DNA from 4 places in the Pseudomonas sp. L5B5 genome. Region 1 is predicted to be linked to each of the others. Evidence: predicted binding sites of a transcription regulator. Region 1 holds the regulator's gene; each other region holds the start of a gene.
What was found. Region 1 encodes FliA, which starts transcription of late flagellar genes. Its sites were predicted from a motif close to CTAAAGTTTNNNNNNNNNNNGCCGNTAA; they were not measured.

Region 1 (4,941 bases):
TCAAGAGATGCAAGGTCAACCGGTGATTCTGTTGGTAGCGGGTCCGGTTCGCGCCATGCTGTCACGGTTCGGTCGTCTGGCCGTCCCGGGTCTGCATGTGCTGGCATACCAGGAAATTCCCGACAACAAGCAAGTGACCATCGTTGCGACAGTAGGGCCCAACGGCTGAGGTAGTGGGTTATGCAAGTTAAGCGTTTTTTCGCCGCCGATATGCGTCAGGCCATGAAACTGGTTCGTGATGAGTTGGGCGCCGAGGCTGCCATCATCGGTAACCGCCGGATCGCCGGTGGCGTCGAGTTGACGGCGGCGCTGGATTACAAGTTGTCGGCTCTGTCGCCGCGGGTTCCGAACATGGAACTCGAGGACGAGCTGCGCAAGACCCAGTCGCGGATCGTCACCGCCCAGGCCGAGCTGAGCCTGCGGGGCGAGGGTGACACGACCTCGATCAGCAATCGCCAGCTGTTCGCCGGGCTGCCGCTGACAGCGGCCGAGCCACTGATCGAGCCGACCCTGACTGAGCGCCCACGCCCGGCGCCGGCGCCTGTTGCGCCTGCGACCGACAACCGCGCCCTGGACTCCATGCGTTCCGAGCTCAATGGCTTGCGCGAGCTGCTGGAAGTTCAGCTTGGTTCCCTGGCCTGGAGCCAGTTGCAAGGCAGCCGGCCCGAACAGGCCAACCTCTGGCGTCGCTTGCAGCGCATTGGCCTGTCCGGCCCGCTGGCTCGCGACCTGCTGGCACTGATCACGGATATCCAGGAGCCGCGCCAGGCTTGGCGCATGCTCCTGGCGCACCTGGCGCGGATGATCCTGACGCCGGAAGTCGAGCCTCTGGAAGAAGGCGGGGTCATTGCCATGGTCGGTCCTGCCGGCATGGGCAAGACCACCACCCTGGCCAAGCTGGCGGCGCGCTACGTGCTCAAGTACGGCGCTCAGAACATCGCGCTGGTGAGCATGGACAGCTACCGTATCGGCGCTCAGGAGCAGCTCAAGACCCTGGGGCGCATCCTCAATGTCTCGGTGACCCATGTCGATCCCGGCCAGTCCCTGGCCCAGGCCCTGGACCCGCTGCTGCGCAAGCGCGTGGTGCTGATCGATACCGCCGGCCTGCAAGCCAGTGACCCGGCGCTGCGCATGCAGCTCGAAAGCCTGGCCGGCCGCGGGATCCGGGCGAAGAATTACCTGGTGCTGGCCACCACCAGCCAGAAGCAGGTGCTCACCGCTGCCTACCACAGCTACAAGCGCTGTGGTCTGGCTGGGTGCATCCTGACTAAACTGGATGAAACAGCCAGCCTCGGCGAGGTGTTGAGCCTTGCCATCGGTCACGAACTGCCGGTTGCCTATCTGACCGATGGGCCGCGGATTCCTGACGACCTGCACCTGCCTCGCCGGCATCAGCTGGTGAGTCGCGCCGTGAGCGTGCAGATGCAGGAAGAACCCAGCGAAGAGGCCATGGCCGATATGTTCGCTGACCTGTACCACAACCCGGCCAAGCGGGTCGGTTGAGGTACTCATGGATAGATTGCAGTGTATCTACATCGATGGTCTGCCAGGCATTGTTCCAATGGTGAACACGCAGCCAGTTATGTGGCCCCGTCTAAGTAAGACAAGGTAAAGAAAGAACATGGGCAGCATGCATCCCGTACAGGTGATTGCGGTGACCGGCGGCAAAGGTGGCGTCGGCAAGACTAATGTGTCAGTGAACTTGTCCCTGGCTCTGGCTGAGCTCGGCCGGCGAGTCTTGCTGCTGGACGCCGACCTGGGATTGGCCAATGTCGATGTCCTGCTGGGCCTGACCCCCAAACGTACCCTGGCCGATGTCATCGAGGGCCGCTGCGAGCTGCGCGATGTGCTGCTGCAGGGGCCTGGTGGCATTCGCATCGTGCCGGCTGCCTCGGGCACCCAGAGCATGGTGCACCTGAGTCCCGCCCAGCATGCCGGCCTGATCCAGGCCTTCAGCGACATTGGCGACAACCTCGATGTACTGGTGATCGACACGGCTGCGGGCATTGGTGATTCGGTCGTCAGTTTCGTGCGCGCGGCCCAGGAAGTGCTGCTGGTGGTCTGCGACGAACCGACCTCGATCACCGACGCCTACGCGCTGATCAAGCTGCTCAACCGCGACTACGGCATGAACCGCTTCCGGGTCCTGGCCAACATGGCCCAGAGCCCCCAGGAAGGGCGCAACCTGTTTGCAAAGTTGACCAAGGTCACGGATCGCTTCCTGGACGTGGCCTTACAATACGTCGGCGCAGTTCCCTACGACGAAAGCGTGCGCAAGGCCGTGCAAAAGCAGCGTGCGGTCTATGAGGCCTTTCCTCGTTCGAAATGTGCATTGGCATTCAAGGCCATCGCGCAGAAAGTCGATACCTGGCCACTGCCTGCGAACCCACGCGGGCACCTGGAGTTCTTTGTCGAGCGGCTAGTGCATCAAACAGCGGGACCGGTGCTATGACTGCCAGTGGCTACAACCTCTACAAGAAGTCGGCGCGTGACAGCCAGTACGAACTGATCGAGCGCTATGCGCCCCTGGTCAAGCGTATTGCCTATCACCTGCTGGCGCGGTTGCCGGCCAGCGTTCAGGTAGAAGACCTGATTCAGGCCGGGATGATCGGATTGCTCGAAGTGTCGACCAAATACGATGCGAGCAAGGGCGCGAGTTTCGAAACCTATGCGGGTATCCGTATCCGCGGGGCGATGCTCGACGAGGTTCGCAAAGGCGACTGGGCACCGCGTTCAGTGCACCGTAATACACGCATGGTCAGTGATGCCATTCGCGCAATTGAAGCTAAAACCGGTCGTGACGCTAAAGATCACGAGGTTGCGGCCGAACTTCAATTGAGTCTCGACGATTATTACGGGATTTTGAACGACACCCTGGGCAGCCGGCTGTTCAGTTTCGACGACCTGTTGCAGGACGGCGAACATGAAGGGCTGCACGAGGATGGCGCCAGTGCTCATCTCGAGCCGTCACGGGACCTGGAGGATGAACGCTTCCAGGCCGCGTTGGCGGATGCGATTGCCAATTTGCCGGAGCGCGAGCGACTGGTGTTGGCGCTGTACTACGACGAAGAGCTGAACCTCAAGGAAATCGGTGAGGTCCTGGGGGTCAGCGAATCGCGGGTCAGCCAGTTACACAGCCAGTGCGCAGCCCGCTTGCGGGGGCGTTTGGGGGAGTGGCGAGCGCGCTGATAGGCAGTGTGGGGACACTGCGCCCAAGACCGGTCAGGCCTGGCGCCTTGCCGGTCTTGCAGTATGTGCTCCATGCAGTCGTTGTGTGTTATGCCGGATTGATTGAACGGCGCGCCCAGATACTGGACGCGTTTAAGACTGCTTGGAGGTCGAATTGGACAAGAACATGAAAATCCTCATCGTTGATGACTTCTCAACGATGCGGCGGATCATAAAAAACCTGTTGCGTGATCTGGGTTTCACCAACACGGTCGAGGCCGACGATGGCACTACCGCCATCCCGGTACTCAACAGCGGGAGCATCGACTTTCTGGTAACGGACTGGAACATGCCAGGCATGACCGGCATCGATCTGCTGCGCCATGTGCGCGCCGATGAAAAGCTCAAGCACCTGCCGGTACTGATGGTGACTGCCGAAGCCAAGCGCGAGCAGATCATCGAGGCTGCCCAGGCTGGTGTTAACGGCTATGTCGTCAAACCATTCACGGCCCAGGCGCTGAAAGAGAAGATCGAGAAGATCTTCGAACGCATCGGTTGAGATGCGTAACCATTGCGCCACGGGGGAGCTATGGAGCATAACGAATCTTCACTGGGCGACTTTGAGTCGACCCTGAAAAAACATGCACTGGAACTGGTCGAGAGTCTGGAGAAGGGCAGGTTCGGCGAAGCCGTGCAACTGATCCATGAGCTCAACCAGACCCGTGACCGCGGCCTGTACCAGGAAGTGGGCAAGCTTACCCGCGAGCTGCATAGCGCGATCGTCAATTTCCAGATTGACCCGCACATGCCGCAAGCCGAGGAAGTTTCGCAGATCACGGATGCCACCGAGCGCCTGTCCTATGTGGTCCGGCTGACGGAGGCTGCGGCCAACCGCACCATGGACCTGGTGGAGAGCAGCACCCCGCTGGTCAACGGCCTGAGCGCTGAAGCCCAGGCCTTGAGCGTGGACTGGGGGCGCTTCATGCGGCGCGAGGTCGGAGCCGAGGAGTTTCGCGAGCTGGCGCGTCGGGTCGACGGTTTTCTGACTCGCAGCGAGCAGGAAACCCGCACCATCTCCGGTCACCTCAACGACATTCTGCTGGCGCAGGATTACCAGGACCTCACGGGCCAGGTGATCAAGCGTGTGACCCAGTTGGTCACGGAAGTCGAAAGCAATCTGCTCAAGCTCGTCTTGATGGCCAGCCAGGTCGATCGTTTTGCCGGTATCGAACATGACCGCGAATCGATCCTGGCGGAAAAAGATCCGCAAAAACATCTCGCCAAGGGTGAAGGTCCGCAGATTCATGCCGATAAACGGGAAGACGTCATGTCCGGTCAGGACGATGTTGACGATTTGCTTTCCAGCCTTGGATTCTAGGAGCACCCATTAATGAGCTTCGGCGCCGATGAAGAGATCCTTCAGGATTTCCTGGTTGAGGCCGGCGAGATTCTAGAGCAACTGTCCGAACAACTGGTCGAGCTGGAAAGCCGGCCGGATGATGCGGATCTGCTCAACGCAATTTTTCGCGGTTTTCACACTGTTAAAGGGGGCGCCGGCTTCCTCCAGCTCAACGAGCTGGTGGAGTGCTGCCACATCGCCGAGAACGTCTTCGACATCCTGCGCAAGGGTGAAAGGCGAGTCGATTCGGAACTGATGGACGTGGTGCTCGAGGCATTGGACACGGTGAACAGCATGTTCGGCCAGGTCCGTGAGCGCACCGAGATCACTCCTGCGACACCTGAACTGTTGTCCGCCCTGGCACGCCTGGCCGA
Region 2 (4,941 bases), 1.7 Mb from region 1:
GTGCCGCTGACGGCTTTCTACGGCAGCGAAGACCCGCTGGCGACTGCCGGCCACATGCTCAACTGGCGGGAGTTCACCACCCGTGAATTCGAACTGATCGAGGTGCTTGGCAACCATTTCTTCATCAAGTCCCAACGCCAGCGCCTGTTACAGGTGATCAACACCCACCTGGGGTTGCTGGGCGAACCCCTAGGCTGAACGCCGGTCATGAAAAAGCCCGCCCTGCCATCAGGCAGGAGCGGGCTCCGGGAGTCGCTCGGGCGGGATTCAGATCTTGAAGCTGTCGACCAATTGCTTCAGGCGGCTGGCCTGTTGCGAAAGCGCATCGCAATCCTTCAGGGTTTCGTTGAGGTTGGCGACGCCCTGCTGGTTCAGCAGGTTGATCTGGTTGATGTCGACGTTGAGGGTCTCCACCACCGCAGTCTGCTCCTCGGTCGCTGCAGCCACCGACTGGTTCATGCCGTCGATCTCGCCGATGCGTTGAGTCACGCTGACCAGACGGGCACCGGCCTGGTTGGCCACTTCGACGCTCTCTTCGCTGGACACTTGGCTGGCGTTCATGGTCGCCACTGCCTCACGGGAGCCGATTTGCAGCGAAGTGATCATCTTGTGGATCTCTTCTGCCGACTCCTGGGTGCGATGCGCCAGGTTGCGCACTTCATCGGCGACCACCGCGAAGCCACGGCCGGCTTCACCAGCACGGGCCGCCTCAATGGCAGCGTTGAGTGCCAGCAGGTTGGTCTGCTGGGAGATGCCCTTGATCACATCGAGGATATGCCCGATGTTGTCGGTGCTGGCATTCAGAGTCTCGATCTGGGTGCAGGACAGGCTGATCTTCTGCGACAGCTCGGTCATCGCCTGGATAGTCTGTTCCACCACTTGGCGACCGTCGTCGGCCTGGTCGCTGGCGCCGCTGGCGTGCTGCGAGGCATCGGCGGCGTTACGGGCGATTTCCTGGGTAGCGGCACCCAGCTCGTTGATGGCCGCCGCTACGCTGTTGGTGCGAGCGCTCTGCTCGTCGGAGCCGATGATCGAGGCGTTGGACGACGTCATCACCCGCTGGGACAAATCGTGAACCTGGCGGGTGGCCGAGGAGACCTCGGAGATCGAGGCGTGGATCCGCTCCACGAACTGGTTGAAGGAGCTACCCAGCTCGCCGAACTCGTCCTTGCTCACCACTACCAGGCGGCGCGTCAGGTCGCCCTCGCCCTGGGCGATATCCTGCATCGCCCGGCCCATGGTGACCAGAGGACGCATCAGGACCTGGATCAGCAGGGTCAGCAGCACGGCAATCACGGCTACAGCGATGAACATCGCAATCAGTGCAGAGGTACGGAACTGGCTCAATGGCGCGTAGGCCTTGTCCCTATCGATAGACAAGCCGATGTACCACTCAGCATTCGGCAAGCCGGTTACCGGGGTAAAGGAAAGGATACGTTCCTGCTTGTTCAGGACCACTTCCTGGTTGCCACTCTCGATCCGCACGTTGGCGCCAGGGTAGATATCCTTGAGGTTCTTCATCACCTGGTCCTTGTCCGGGCTGACGATCACCTGACCGTCGGCGCTGACCAGAAAGGCGTGGCCGAGGCCGCCGAAGTCCACCGAGTTGATGATCTTGACCAGGGTTTCCAGGCTCAGGTCACCACCGACCACACCCAGTAGTTCACCCTGCTTCTTCACCGGCATGGCGATGGTCACCACCAGGCCACCGACTGCGGCCATGTAGGGCGGAGTCAGCATGGTCTTGTCGGCAGCGACAGCCTGCTTGTACCAGGGGCGCTGGCGAGGGTCATAGTCGTCGGGCATCTTCGCGTCAGGGCGCTGGGTGAAGGTGCCATTGGCTTGGCCAACGTAGGTGAACTGGAAGTTCGAGGTGAAGGCTGGCTGATCGACCAGGCCTGGGAAGTCCGCATTGTGGCCCTGGTGGGCGACGTTCTGCGCCAGGTTCTCGAGCACCAGAATCCGGCCGCTCATCCAGTTCTGCACGCTGCTGGAGGTCAGCTCACCGGCTTGCTGAATGGAGGATTCGAGATTCTGTCGGATGGTGTTCCGCTGCAGGTAGTCGTTGTACAGAGTGAACAACGCAAAAGCCAGAACCACCACGCCAGAGGCGGCCAAAAGGATTTTATGGCTGAACTTGAGATTCATTTCATGGGACTTCTTATGCCGAAAGTGGGGATGCGTACGGAATGCAACATTCCATTAAACAACGCAGGCGACATTCTCTGATCGCTCTACTTTGGTGCACGCACGTCTCATTACTCTGTCGGCCAAAATCTCCGAACCCTTAGGGATTTATCTGAATTACTCGCGTGATTTCTCAGAATCCCGCCGAACGGCACGCTAGAGCGGCCGCGTCTCTTGGGTTGAGGTATTTGTCCACAGGAGATAAAGGCCATGGCAACCGGCTGGAGGAATAGCATCGAGGCCAAGGACTGTGGATAAGTTTCCCTTGAGGTTGCCTCTACAGAACAGGCTCGAAGGGCGGCAAGCCGAGCCCGGGGGATATTGATGAACATGGCATGGCAGGGCCAAGGAGTTGAAGCATGGGCCTGGATGATGGGCACACCCATGGCCAGGCTCGGTATTTAAGGCTGCAAGGAACACGCAGGGAAAGGGAGCATTTAGGGGCGGTAGCTTGCCCAGTTTTTTGCCCTAGAAAAACAAAACCCCAACTGCTTTCGCAATTGGGGTTTCGGAATTCAATCTTGACGATGACCTACTCTCACATGGGGAAACCCCACACTACCATCGGCGATGCATCGTTTCACTGCTGAGTTCGGGATGGGATCAGGTGGTTCCAATGCTCTATGGTCGTCAAGAAATTCTGCAGCCGATCCGTTGGATTCGAGGTCGAACGTGTCAGCGAAATCAGTAACTTCTACCTATAGACAAAACCCCAACTGCTTTCGCAATTGGGGTTTCGGAATTTAATCTTGACGATGACCTACTCTCACATGGGGAAACCCCACACTACCATCGGCGATGCATCGTTTCACTACTGAGTTCGGGATGGGATCAGGTGGTTCCAACGCTCTATGGTCGTCAAGAAATTCTGGAGCCGATCCGTTGCTTATGCAACGAGCCAGCAAATGGGTATGTAATAGGTTTGGTTTGTGCTTCAAACTTTCGGTCTGTCATCTTCACACACCGCAATCTGGCCTCTTTCGAGTTCGCAAATTGCTTGGGTGTTATATGGTCAAGCCTCACGGGCAATTAGTATTGGTTAGCTCAACGCCTCACAGCGCTTACACACCCAACCTATCAACGTCGTAGTCTTCGACGGCCCTTTAGGGGATTCAAGATCCCAGTGAGATCTCATCTTGAGGCAAGTTTCCCGCTTAGATGCTTTCAGCGGTTATCTTTTCCGAACATAGCTACCCGGCAATGCCACTGGCGTGACAACCGGAACACCAGAGGTTCGTCCACTCCGGTCCTCTCGTACTAGGAGCAGCCCCTCTCAAATCTCAAACGTCCACGGCAGATAGGGACCGAACTGTCTCACGACGTTCTAAACCCAGCTCGCGTACCACTTTAAATGGCGAACAGCCATACCCTTGGGACCGGCTTCAGCCCCAGGATGTGATGAGCCGACATCGAGGTGCCAAACACCGCCGTCGATATGAACTCTTGGGCGGTATCAGCCTGTTATCCCCGGAGTACCTTTTATCCGTTGAGCGATGGCCCTTCCATACAGAACCACCGGATCACTAAGACCTACTTTCGTACCTGCTCGACGTGTTTGTCTCGCAGTCAAGCGCGCTTTTGCCTTTATACTCTACGACCGATTTCCGACCGGTCTGAGCGCACCTTCGTACTCCTCCGTTACTCTTTAGGAGGAGACCGCCCCAGTCAAACTACCCACCATACACTGTCCTCGATCCGGATAACGGACCTGAGTTAGAACCTCAAGATTGCCAGGGTGGTATTTCAAGGATGGCTCCATGAGAACTGGCGTCCCCACTTCAAAGCCTCCCACCTATCCTACACAAGCAAGCTCAAAGTCCAGTGCAAAGCTATAGTAAAGGTTCACGGGGTCTTTCCGTCTAGCCGCGGATACACTGCATCTTCACAGCGATTTCAATTTCACTGAGTCTCGGGTGGAGACAGCGCCGCCATCGTTACGCCATTCGTGCAGGTCGGAACTTACCCGACAAGGAATTTCGCTACCTTAGGACCGTTATAGTTACGGCCGCCGTTTACCGGGGCTTCGATCAAGAGCTTCGCTTGCGCTAACCCCATCAATTAACCTTCCGGCACCGGGCAGGCGTCACACCCTATACGTCCACTTTCGTGTTTGCAGAGTGCTGTGTTTTTAATAAACAGTCGCAGCGGCCTGGTATCTTCGACCGGCATGGGCTTACGGAGCAAGTCCTTCACCCTCACCGGCGCACCTTCTCCCGAAGTTACGGTGCCATTTTGCCTAGTTCCTTCACCCGAGTTCTCTCAAGCGCCTTGGTATTCTCTACCCAACCACCTGTGTCGGTTTGGGGTACGGTTCCTAGTTATCTGAAGCTTAGAAGCTTTTCTTGGAAGCATGGCATCAACCACTTCGTCGCCTAAAGGCAACTCGTCATCAGCTCTCGGCCTTAAGATCCCGGATTTACCTAAGATCTCAGCCTACCACCTTAAACTTGGACAACCAACGCCAAGCTGGCCTAGCCTTCTCCGTCCCTCCATCGCAATAACTAGAAGTACAGGAATATTAACCTGTTTTCCATCGACTACGCTTTTCAGCCTCGCCTTAGGGACCGACTAACCCTGCGTCGATTAACGTTGCGCAGGAAACCTTGGTCTTTCGGCGTGGGAGTTTTTCACTCCCATTGTCGTTACTCATGTCAGCATTCGCACTTCTGATACCTCCAGCAAGCTTCTCAACTCACCTTCACAGGCTTACAGAACGCTCCTCTACCGCATCACTTACGTGATACCCGTAGCTTC
Region 3 (4,941 bases), 3.3 Mb from region 1:
GGTGTGCTCGGGGAACACGAAGCCCTTTTCGTCCATGCCGATGGTGGTGGCGGCGATTTCCAGCAGGGCATCGGTGGCGCAATTGAAGCCGCCGGTCTCGACGTCGACGACGACCGGCAGGTAACCGCGAAAGCGCGCCGCCATCGGGTGGCGAGGACCGCCGCTGTTACCTTCTTGTTCGTCGTCGAAATGGTCGTCACTCACGAGTGATCCTCCAGCAGGCGCCAGCGCAGTTTTTCACCGGCGCGCAGCGGAATGACAGTCAGCTCGCCGAATGGCAGGCTGGCAGGGGCGGTCCATTCTTCACGAACCAGGGTAATGCGATCGGTGTTGGCCGGCAGACCATAGAAGCGCGGGCCATTGAGGCTGGCGAAGGCTTCCAGTTTGTCCAGCGCGTTGCGCTGCTCGAAGGCCTCGGCATACAACTCGATCGCGGCAAAGGCGGTGTAGCAGCCGGCACAGCCGCAGGCGGCTTCCTTGGCATGCTGGGCGTGGGGCGCCGAGTCGGTGCCGAGGAAGAACTTCTCGCTGCCGCTGGTGGCCGCGTCCAGCAGGGCATGCTGGTGGACATTGCGCTTGAGGATCGGCAAGCAATAGAAGTGCGGGCGAATCCCGCCTACCAGCATGTGGTTGCGGTTGTACAGCAGGTGATGCGCAGTGATGGTGGCGGCGACGTTGGCCGGGGCCTCGTTGACGAACTGCACCGCATCGGCAGTGGTGATGTGTTCGAACACCACTTTCAGGGCAGGGAAGCGCTCGACCACCCGCCGCATGTGTTCATCGATGAAGATTTTCTCGCGGTCGAAGACATCGATGTCGCCGTGGGTCACTTCGCCGTGGACCAACAGGGGCAGGCCGACCTCGGCCATGGCTTCGAGCACCGGGAAGATCGTGTCGATGCTGGTCACGCCCGAGTCCGAGTTGGTGGTCGCACCTGCCGGGTACAGCTTGGCGGCATGCACGAAGCCGCTCGCCTTGGCTTCGCGGATCTCGTCCGGCTGGGTGCGGTCGGTGAGGTAGAGCACCATCAGCGGCTCGAAGCGGCTGCCGGTCGGGCGCGCAGCGAGGATACGCTGGCGATAGGCATCGGCCTGTGCGGCGTTGCGCACGGGAGGTACCAGGTTGGGCATGATGATGGCGCGACCAAAGGTACGCGCGACATCCGCGACTGTATTGGGCAACACGGCACCATCGCGAAGATGAATATGCCAGTCGTCGGGACGCAGCAGGGTCAGGCGGTCGGACATGGGAGGTTCCAGGCGGGTAAAACTAGGGGGGAATCCTACCGGAAAAGACTCTTGCAGGCACTCGCTATCAAGTTTTGCTCAGCACGACCGATACCCCGAAGGTATGGCGTATTCACGCCTGTCGATTTTTCTGTTGTACACGTCAGTGGAGCCTCCCGTGCGCCAGCGTTATCTAGCCTTGCTCAGTGTGTTTGCCAGCCTGCCCGCGATGGCTCTCACTTTCCAGACCCGTCTGGAGAGCATTGAGTGGACGGTCGAAGGCGATAAGTTCGAGTGCCGCCTGATCCAGCCGGTTACCGATTTCGGCTCCGGCGAATTCGTACGCCGTGCCGGCGAGCAGGCGATCTTCCGCCTCAAGAGTTTCAACCCGATGCAGGCGGGTGGTTCGGCGACCCTGCTCGCGGCGGCCGCGCCTTGGCAGCCGGGACGTGGCGACATCAACCTCGGCGCCGTCAGGGCCGGCACCGATGGCGTGTTGTTCAACAGCAACCAGATGCAGGCCGGTCGTCTGATCATCGGTCTGCTGGAAGGGCGCAGTCCTGTGGTCCGTCACTATTCCCGTGAGGGCGGTGTTTCCGAAGTGCGCCTGCTGCCGGTGAAATTCAGCAAGGCCTACAGCGATTACCAGGCCTGCATGACCAAGCTGCTGCCGATGAACTATGAGCAGGTCAAGCAGGCCGAGATCGGCTTCCCGGGGAGCGGTATCGAACTCGACGCCCGGGCCAAGGCCAAGTTGCAGGTGATGGTGGACTTCATCAAGGCCGACCCGACGGTCAATCACGTCGAACTCGACGGCCACTCGGACAACAGCGGCAACCGCCTGACCAACCGTGACCTGTCACGCCGCCGGGCGCTGGCGGTCATGGAGTTCTTCAAGGCCAACGGCCTGGCCGAGAGCCAGATCGTCGTGCGCTTTCATGGCGAGCGCTATCCCCTGGCGCCCAACACCAACCCTGCCAACCGGGCGAAGAACCGTCGGGTCAATGTGCATCTGGAGCGGGTAGCACCTACTGAAAAACCGGCCACCACGCCCCAGGCGGCGTCCGGAGCTGGGGCCGCGGCCACCTCATGACCCGGTTTTCATCGTCGCCCGCCTGACATAATTTGTCGCCTGGGCGTCATAAGCTGTCGCGCCTCTGTAAATTATCCGCATTGATCGGTAGACTCGACGGCTTTCCGTACAACCCGTGGAGTGATGGCATGGCGGACGTTAACAAGGTCGTTCTCGCGTATTCGGGCGGCCTGGACACTTCGGTGATCCTCAAGTGGCTGCAGGATACCTACAACTGTGAAGTAGTGACTTTCACTGCTGACCTGGGCCAGGGCGAAGAGGTCGAACCGGCCCGCGCCAAGGCTCAAGCCATGGGTGTCAAAGAGATCTACATCGACGATCTGCGCGAAGAATTCGTGCGTGATTTCGTCTTCCCGATGTTCCGTGCCAACACCGTCTATGAAGGCGAGTACCTGCTGGGTACCTCCATCGCCCGTCCACTGATCGCCAAGCGCCTGATCGAGATCGCCAACGAGACCGGCGCCGACGCCATCTCCCATGGCGCCACCGGCAAGGGCAACGACCAGGTGCGTTTCGAACTGGGCGCCTATGCCCTCAAGCCGGGCGTGAAGGTGATCGCTCCCTGGCGCGAGTGGGACCTGCTGTCCCGCGAGAAGCTGATGGACTATGCCGAAAAGCACGCCATCCCGATCGAGCGCCATGGCAAGAAGAAGTCTCCTTACTCCATGGACGCCAACCTGCTGCACATCTCCTATGAAGGCGGCGTGCTGGAAGACACCTGGACCGAGCACGAAGAAGACATGTGGCGCTGGACCGTCTCCCCGGAGAACGCTCCCAACACGCCAACCTACCTCGAGCTGACCTATCGCAACGGCGACATCGTGGCCATCGATGGTGTGGACATGAGCCCGGCCACCGTGCTGGCGACCCTGAACCGCATTGGCGGCGAGAACGGTATCGGCCGCCTGGATATCGTCGAGAACCGCTATGTGGGCATGAAGTCTCGTGGCTGCTACGAGACCCCTGGTGGCACCATCATGCTGCGCGCGCACCGCGCCATCGAGTCCATCACCCTGGATCGTGAAGTGGCCCACCTCAAGGACGAGCTGATGCCCAAGTACGCCAGCCTGATCTACACCGGTTACTGGTGGAGCCCGGAACGTCTGATGCTGCAACAGATGATCGATGCTTCCCAGGCCAGCGTAAATGGCGTGGTACGCCTGAAGCTGTACAAGGGCAATGTCATCGTTACCGGCCGCAAGTCCGACGACTCGCTGTTCGACGCCAACATCGCCACCTTCGAAGAAGATGGTGGCGCCTACAACCAGGCGGATGCAGCAGGCTTCATCAAGCTCAACGCACTGCGCATGCGCATTGCTGCCAACAAGGGTCGGACCCTGCTCTGATCGCTTGAGCGGCCGTGTCAGGTCGCGACAGGCACACCGCTACCCACTGCGGTGACCCGAGACAAACGCCGCTGGCTCATTGAGTCCCGCGGCGTTTTTTTATGGGGCTCAAAAGACGTCCTGCCTGCAGGCAATCCGAGAGGTCATCGGGGTTGTCGGGGAAGCATTTCTCCGTGGTGGGGCCGGTGCGAGCAGGACTAAGGTTTATCAAGGCTCCTGCCCCTGGCTGCCAGGAGGCTATCGGTAATCGGCCAGGGGGTGGCAAGACCTTCACGCAACATTGCACCCATCAAGTTCCGATTGGGAGGGACTCCAATGAAAACACTCAAATCCTGCCTGCTACCCCTGGTATCGACGTTGGGCCTGGCTGCGCTTTCCAGCCACTCGCTGGCGGCGGTCTATGTCTGCAGCGATGCCGATTGCAGCGGTTGGGCACCGATTACCGAAGAACAGTTCGAGACCAAATCCACCGATGGAGAAGACACCACCATTCGCCAGACCCTCAGCCAATCGGCGAGCGAATCCATCACCAATGGCTACAACAGCGTCGCCAATACCGACCTCTACCTGAAAAGTAACTTGTGGCACATAGGCGGTATCGAGCCGTTCAAGGGCAAGCAGCATGTGACGGCCTACATCTATAAATCCACGGACCCCAATACCCGCCTCAAGACCTGCCATGCCTTCTCATTCAAGAACCCCAAGGGGCGCTACCACGCCACTTGCGATTGAATGCGAAGACTGGCGATCCTTTGTCGGGCACGTCCCGGTGCTCTGGAGCTCCCTCGGGAGCTCCGGATTTTTCCGTCCGGGCCGTGGGTTGCATGGCACCAGTCGACGTTTGATCTGGCAGGTCGCAGGGCAGGGCCTATGATGTTCAGGATCGGATGAGCACCAGCCCAGGAGATCAGCATGCGGCTCAATGACTTGGAAAATGACTTCAGGCGTGACCTGCAAGGCACAGCCTCGGACCTGCGCTGGTCGGCGGTGGAACTCAGGCGCATTGCCCAGTTGCTACGCCAATCCGGCAATGGCGCGGACGCCGACGCGTTGCAGAGGATGTGCGAGTTGTTCCAGGGGCATGAAGAGGGTCTGACGGCATATGCCGATGAAATAAAGGCGCACTTGATCAATCGACGGCAAGTCCAGTAGCCCACTCTTTGGGTGAAAATTTATAGTGGGTGGGTTGAATAGCTATTGCGGTTGTTCTTATGTTCTAAAGATTTGGAAACAATACTCTATCTTTTGTTATTAAATTTCTGTTAGTACGGAAAGT
Region 4 (4,941 bases), 1.2 Mb from region 1:
GGGCGTGGCGTTTCGCGCCAAGCCGCTGGTCAAGCAGTCGGCCAAGCAGGCGATCTCGACCCTGGGCCTGGATGGCGTGCTCTACTTGCTGGGTTTCCGGGATCGCGACGGCCAGGCCTGAGGCAACGGATACAGAATATCGCGCCCATAAAAAACGCCGCTGATCAGCGGCGTTTTTTGTCCGGTCTTCTTCCTGGCATCAGGCCTTTGGCAAGCCAAGGCCCTGGCCCATCTGCACTGGTGAGCCGGCTGCCAGTTCCTCGGCCCATTGCACCTGGTCCGGGCCGAACAGCACGATAGCGGTGGAACCCAGTTTGAAGCGACCCATCTCGGCGCCTTTCTCCAGGTGGATCGGAGCCCGGGCAGCCTCGTCGTAGCGCACGGTCTTGAGTTCGCGCTTGGGTGGCGTCACCAGGCCGGCCCAGACGGTTTCGATCGATGCCACGATCATCGCGCCCACCAGCACCAGGGCCATGGGGCCGCGCTCGGTGTCGAAGATGCACACCACGCGCTCATTACGGGCGAACAGCTCAGGGACGTTTTCCGCTGTGGTCTGGTTGACCGAGAAAATCCGTCCAGGCACATAGACCATTTCCCGCAGGGTGCCGGCCAGTGGCATGTGCACGCGGTGGTAGTCCTTGGGGGACAGGTAGATGGTGGCAAAGTCGCCGCCCATGAACGGCGCGGCCAGGGCAGGGTCGCCTCCTAGCAGTTCCAGCACGCTGTAACTGTGGCCCTTGGCCTGGAGCACCCGGCCATGTTCGATCGGGCCAAGCTGGCTGACGGCGCCGTCGGCGGGGCTGAGCACTGCACCCGGAGTCGGGTCCAGGGGGCGTGCACCGTCTTTCAGGGCGCGGGTGAAGAAGGCGTTGAAGTGCTCGTAGGCCGTCACGTCCTCTACCTGGGCCTCGGACATGTCCACCTGGTACTGCTTGGCGAACCAGCTGGTGAAGGCATTCTTGAACCAGCGCACGCGGCACTCGGCGATGCAGCCGGCCAGGCGCGACAGCAGGTGGTGGGGCAGCAGGTACTGGCTGATGATGAACAAACGCTTTTTCATTGGGTGTCCTTAAGAACCTTAAATCTCTACGGGCGTGTCGGGATGATTGCCCCATTCGCCCCAGGAGCCGGCGTAGCCCTTGACCCGTGGGTAGCCCAGCGCCTTGGCCACCAGATAGGTGAAGCCGGAGCGATGGTGGGTCTGGCAGTGGGTGATCACTTCTTTGTCTTTGCTGATGCCCAGGTCCGCGAGGATCTGCGGCATGTCGCGGCGGATGCGCAGGTGGCGAGCCTGATCCATGCCGGCGGTCCATTCGAAATTCACTGCGCCGGGGATGTGCCCGCCCTTGGCCGCCAGGACCTTCTCGCCGGAGTATTCCAGCGGGCCGCGAGCATCCCAGATCGCCAGGTCTGCAGCGCCGAGGCGGCTTTGCAGGTACTCGCGGGTGGCGGTGGGCTCGTCATGCAGGGTCAGCGCCACGGGGCCGCCGGCCGAGGCCGGGACTTCGGTCGACACGGGCAGGCCTTCCGCCAGCCAGGCCGGCAATCCGCCGTCGAGGTAGTGGTAGCGGTGGTGGCCGATCACGTCCAGCAGCCAGATGAAGCGTCCGGCCCAGCCGCCGCCTTCGTCGTCGTAGACCACATAGACGGCTTCGGGGTTGTGTCCGAGTTCGCCGAACAGCGTTTCGAGCGCGGCCTTGGGGGGTAGCAATCCAGGGGCCGGGGCTTGGCCGAGCTGGGTGCGCTTGGGATCGATGAAGCGCGCCCCGGGGATATGCCCGGTGCTGTAGCGGGCGGCACTGGTCAGGTCGACCAGGATCAGTTCGCGGGCGTCGAGGCGGGCGAGCAGGTCGCCAGGTTCGATGACCAGCGGCAAGCCGGAAAATTCAGACATGTCAGGTCCCCAGGGCGCAAAGGGAGGAATTGTAGCGCAAGCGTCATTGGCTGCGGTTGGTAAAGCTGTGCAAGGCTTTTTCGATGCACTGGGCGGTCTTGCCGAAGGCCTGGACGCTGGTTTCGGCGAAGGGCACGCCGCCCTGGTCGGCGATGGCCAGCATCAATACCCGGCCATTGCAGGACAGCGAGCGGATCAGCAGGTGCTCGCCCCGGAACAGCTGCCGCAGGGCGCCTGGCAAGTGTGCGGCGAACTGCCGATAGTTGTCCGGTGTCAGGCGGATCTGCGCGGACTTCTCCAGCAGGCGCAGCAGCAGTGGACTCTGCTTGGCCTGCAGGCTCAGGCCGGCGGTTTCACTGGGCAGGCCATGCAGCTGTTGCACCCGCAGTTGGCTGAGGTTGCGGTCTGCCATCAGCAGCATGATCCGCTGCATGCCGCAGGCAGCCAGGGCATCCCGGGCAAACCCGGTGAGGTGCACGGCATTGGTGAAAGGGCTGGGGTCCTGCAGCAGTTCGCTGCACAGCGTGCGCCACTTGGCCAGTTCCAGGGCTGTTGGCGCGGGTGCCGGCAGTTCGCCGTTGTGCAGGCGTCGAACATTCCAGGGCCAGAGCAGGGCCTGGGCCGGGTGCCAGAGGTCGGGCTGGCTGTCGTTGCGGGCGCTGTTGGCGGCCTGTTGGTGCAGTTGCTGCTGGACTTCGGCGACTGGCATCTGCAGGTACAGGGCGGTGAGGTTCTGCCAGCGCCGCCCGTGGGGGTTGTTCCAGGAGTATTGCGCTGCGAGGGCCATGCCATTGGCCAGCAGGACGCAGTTGGCCGGCTGGTTCAGCCAGCGCCGCAACTCCGGATCGTCATCCAGGCGCTGCTGCTGGCGCAGCGGATTGTCGTTGTCGCGCGCGATCAGCATGACCTTGGCCAGCTGGCGTTGTTCGCGGGTCAGCAGCCGGTAGCCCTGCTGCACCCAGATCGGCAGGTGCCACGCTTGCACCAGTGCCTGGCACAGTTCCATCAGTCGCACGCCGAATAGCTGCTGCTCGACCTTGCGTGCGGGCTCGTGCTTGTAGATGACCCGCAACTCCCACTCTTCCACCAGCTTGGGGTAGGTCAGGGCGATGGCCCACAGCGGCGAGAGAAACAGCAGGCTGCCCCAGTGAATGTCCTGCCATAGGCGGGCGAGGCGCCCGGCAAAAAAACCGTTGGCTTGCTGGGTGGCATGCTGGCTGATCAGTTGCAACTGCCGCAGTGCCTGGGGAATCTGCTCATCGGGCAGGGTCGGCAGTTGTTCCAGCAGTTCCTGGGTGCGCTTGAGTCCCAGGCGGTTGACTGCGATCTCCAGGTTTTCTGCCGGTTCGCTCATGCTGCCGTGGGTGTGCCGATTGGCTTCGCGGATCACGCTGAGGGCCAGCGCAGGGCTGTTCTGCATCAGGTCGGCGATTTCCCGCAGCGAACTGCGGTTGTTGGCGATGGCCTTGCAGACCCGGTCATGGCTGTTTTGTGGCACTGGCAGGCGCACGGCGCCAAGAAGCCTGAGCCAGGCCTCCAGAGAGGTCGGCGGAGAGTGCGGAGCGCTGGTTTCATTGGACATGGTCGGGCGCAATCATCGTCTGCTGTGAACACGCCCGGAGCGGGCCAAACTGGCTTTTCGCCTTAACTGGCTATAGTCTGGCGCAGTTTTGCCGATAAGTAGAAGAAGAGTTTTAAGAACTTCCGAATATGACCTTGAACCCGACTCAATAAGTACTCTCTTACCTATGGCTAAAATTATCGGCATCATCGTCGTATTCGCTAGCGTGCTCGGCGGATACGTGCTCTCCCACGGTAAGATTGCAGCGCTGATCCAGCCTTTCGAGGTATTGATCATCGGCGGTGCCGCCTTTGGTGCATTCCTCCAGGCCAACCCTGGCTACATGACGATGCACGTCGTCAAGAAATCCCTGGGGATGTTCAGCTCGCGGTTTACCCATACCTTCTACCTGGAAGTGTTGGGCCTGATCTACGAGATCCTCAACAAGAGTCGCCGCGAAGGCATGATGGCCATCGAGGGCGACATCGAAGACGCAGCGGCCAGCCCGATCTTCGCCAAGTACCCGGCGGTACTCAAGGACGAGCGCATGACCGCCTACATCTGTGATTACCTGCGCATCATGTCCTCCGGCAACATGGCTCCCCACGAGCTGGAAGGCCTGTTCGACATGGAACTGTTCAGCCTCAAGGAAGACCTCGAGCATCCATCCCATGCCGTCAACGGGATTGCCGATGGCATGCCCGGTTTCGGTATCGTCGCGGCGGTCCTGGGGATCGTAGTGACCATGGCCTCCCTGGGCGATGGTGACCAGAAGTCCATCGGCCTGCACGTGGGTGCGGCATTGGTGGGCACCTTCTTCGGTATTCTCGCGGCTTATGGTTTCTTCGGCCCGCTGGCGCACTCCCTGGCGCACGACGCCAAGGAAGAGCTGAATGTCTACGAGGCCATCAAGGCTTCCCTGGTGGCATCTGCCTCCGGCATGCCGCCTTCGCTGGCGGTGGAGTTCGGGCGCAAGGTCCTGTATCCGGCGCACCGTCCTAGCTTCGCCGAGCTGGAACAAGCGGTTCGCGGTCGCTAAGTCATGGAAAACAATCAGCCGATTATCATCAAGCGCGTCAAGCGCTTCGCTGGCGGGCATCACGGGGGCGCCTGGAAAATCGCCTTCGCCGACTTCGCCACGGCGATGATGGCGTTCTTCCTGGTGTTGTGGTTGCTGTCCACCGCGACTCCGGAGCAGAAGATCGCCATCGCCGGTTATTTCAAGGACCCGATCGGCTTTTCCGAAAGTGGTACGCCCTACATCATCGACCTGGGCGGTTCGCCGGAACTGGCGCCGGAAAATACCCTGAACCCCGAGATCCAGTCCCAGCCGCAGCCGGACAAGGTCACGGTTGACTCCGACCAGGTGGAGGGCATGGCCGAACAGGTCGAGCGCGAGCGTCTCGAGCTGCTGCTGCAGGAGTTGCAGAACAAGGTCGAGGAAAATCCCCAGCTGCAGAAGTTCAAGGACCAGATCCTCTTCGAG

Region 2: the regulator FliA is predicted to act here: its motif matches at 2,264-2,291, upstream of LGQ10_RS18485 (methyl-accepting chemotaxis protein).
Region 3: the regulator FliA is predicted to act here: its motif matches at 1,314-1,341, upstream of LGQ10_RS25925 (flagellar protein MotY).
Region 4: the regulator FliA is predicted to act here: its motif matches at 3,547-3,574, upstream of motA (flagellar motor stator protein MotA).

What each region holds. Positions count from the first base shown of each region.
Region 1 covers NZ_CP084742.1:2,355,774-2,360,714, reverse strand. The annotation lists gene flhA (flagellar biosynthesis protein FlhA) at 1-169, shown strand, start outside; gene flhF (flagellar biosynthesis protein FlhF) at 181-1,503, shown strand; gene fleN (flagellar synthesis regulator FleN) at 1,622-2,452, shown strand; gene fliA (RNA polymerase sigma factor FliA) at 2,449-3,189, shown strand; gene LGQ10_RS10650 (chemotaxis response regulator CheY) at 3,356-3,727, shown strand; gene LGQ10_RS10645 (protein phosphatase CheZ) at 3,758-4,546, shown strand; gene LGQ10_RS10640 (chemotaxis protein CheA) at 4,559-4,941, shown strand, end outside.
Region 2 covers NZ_CP084742.1:4,078,061-4,083,001, forward strand. The annotation lists gene LGQ10_RS18480 (thioesterase II family protein) at 1-198, shown strand, start outside; gene LGQ10_RS18485 (methyl-accepting chemotaxis protein) at 268-2,148, opposite strand; rRNA gene rrf (5S ribosomal RNA) at 2,707-2,822, opposite strand; rRNA gene rrf (5S ribosomal RNA) at 2,935-3,050, opposite strand; rRNA gene LGQ10_RS18500 (23S ribosomal RNA) at 3,196-4,941, opposite strand, start outside.
Region 3 covers NZ_CP084742.1:5,635,069-5,640,009, forward strand. The annotation lists gene rnt (ribonuclease T) at 1-204, opposite strand, end outside; gene pyrC (dihydroorotase) at 201-1,247, opposite strand; gene LGQ10_RS25925 (flagellar protein MotY) at 1,405-2,319, shown strand; gene LGQ10_RS25930 (argininosuccinate synthase) at 2,448-3,665, shown strand; gene LGQ10_RS25935 (hypothetical protein) at 3,981-4,397, shown strand; gene LGQ10_RS25940 (hypothetical protein) at 4,578-4,817, shown strand.
Region 4 covers NZ_CP084742.1:3,566,207-3,571,147, reverse strand. The annotation lists gene serB (phosphoserine phosphatase SerB) at 1-121, shown strand, start outside; gene asd (archaetidylserine decarboxylase) at 200-1,060, opposite strand; gene rhdA (thiosulfate sulfurtransferase) at 1,079-1,894, opposite strand; gene LGQ10_RS16360 (HDOD domain-containing protein) at 1,938-3,476, opposite strand; gene motA (flagellar motor stator protein MotA) at 3,643-4,494, shown strand; gene motB (flagellar motor protein MotB) at 4,498-4,941, shown strand, end outside.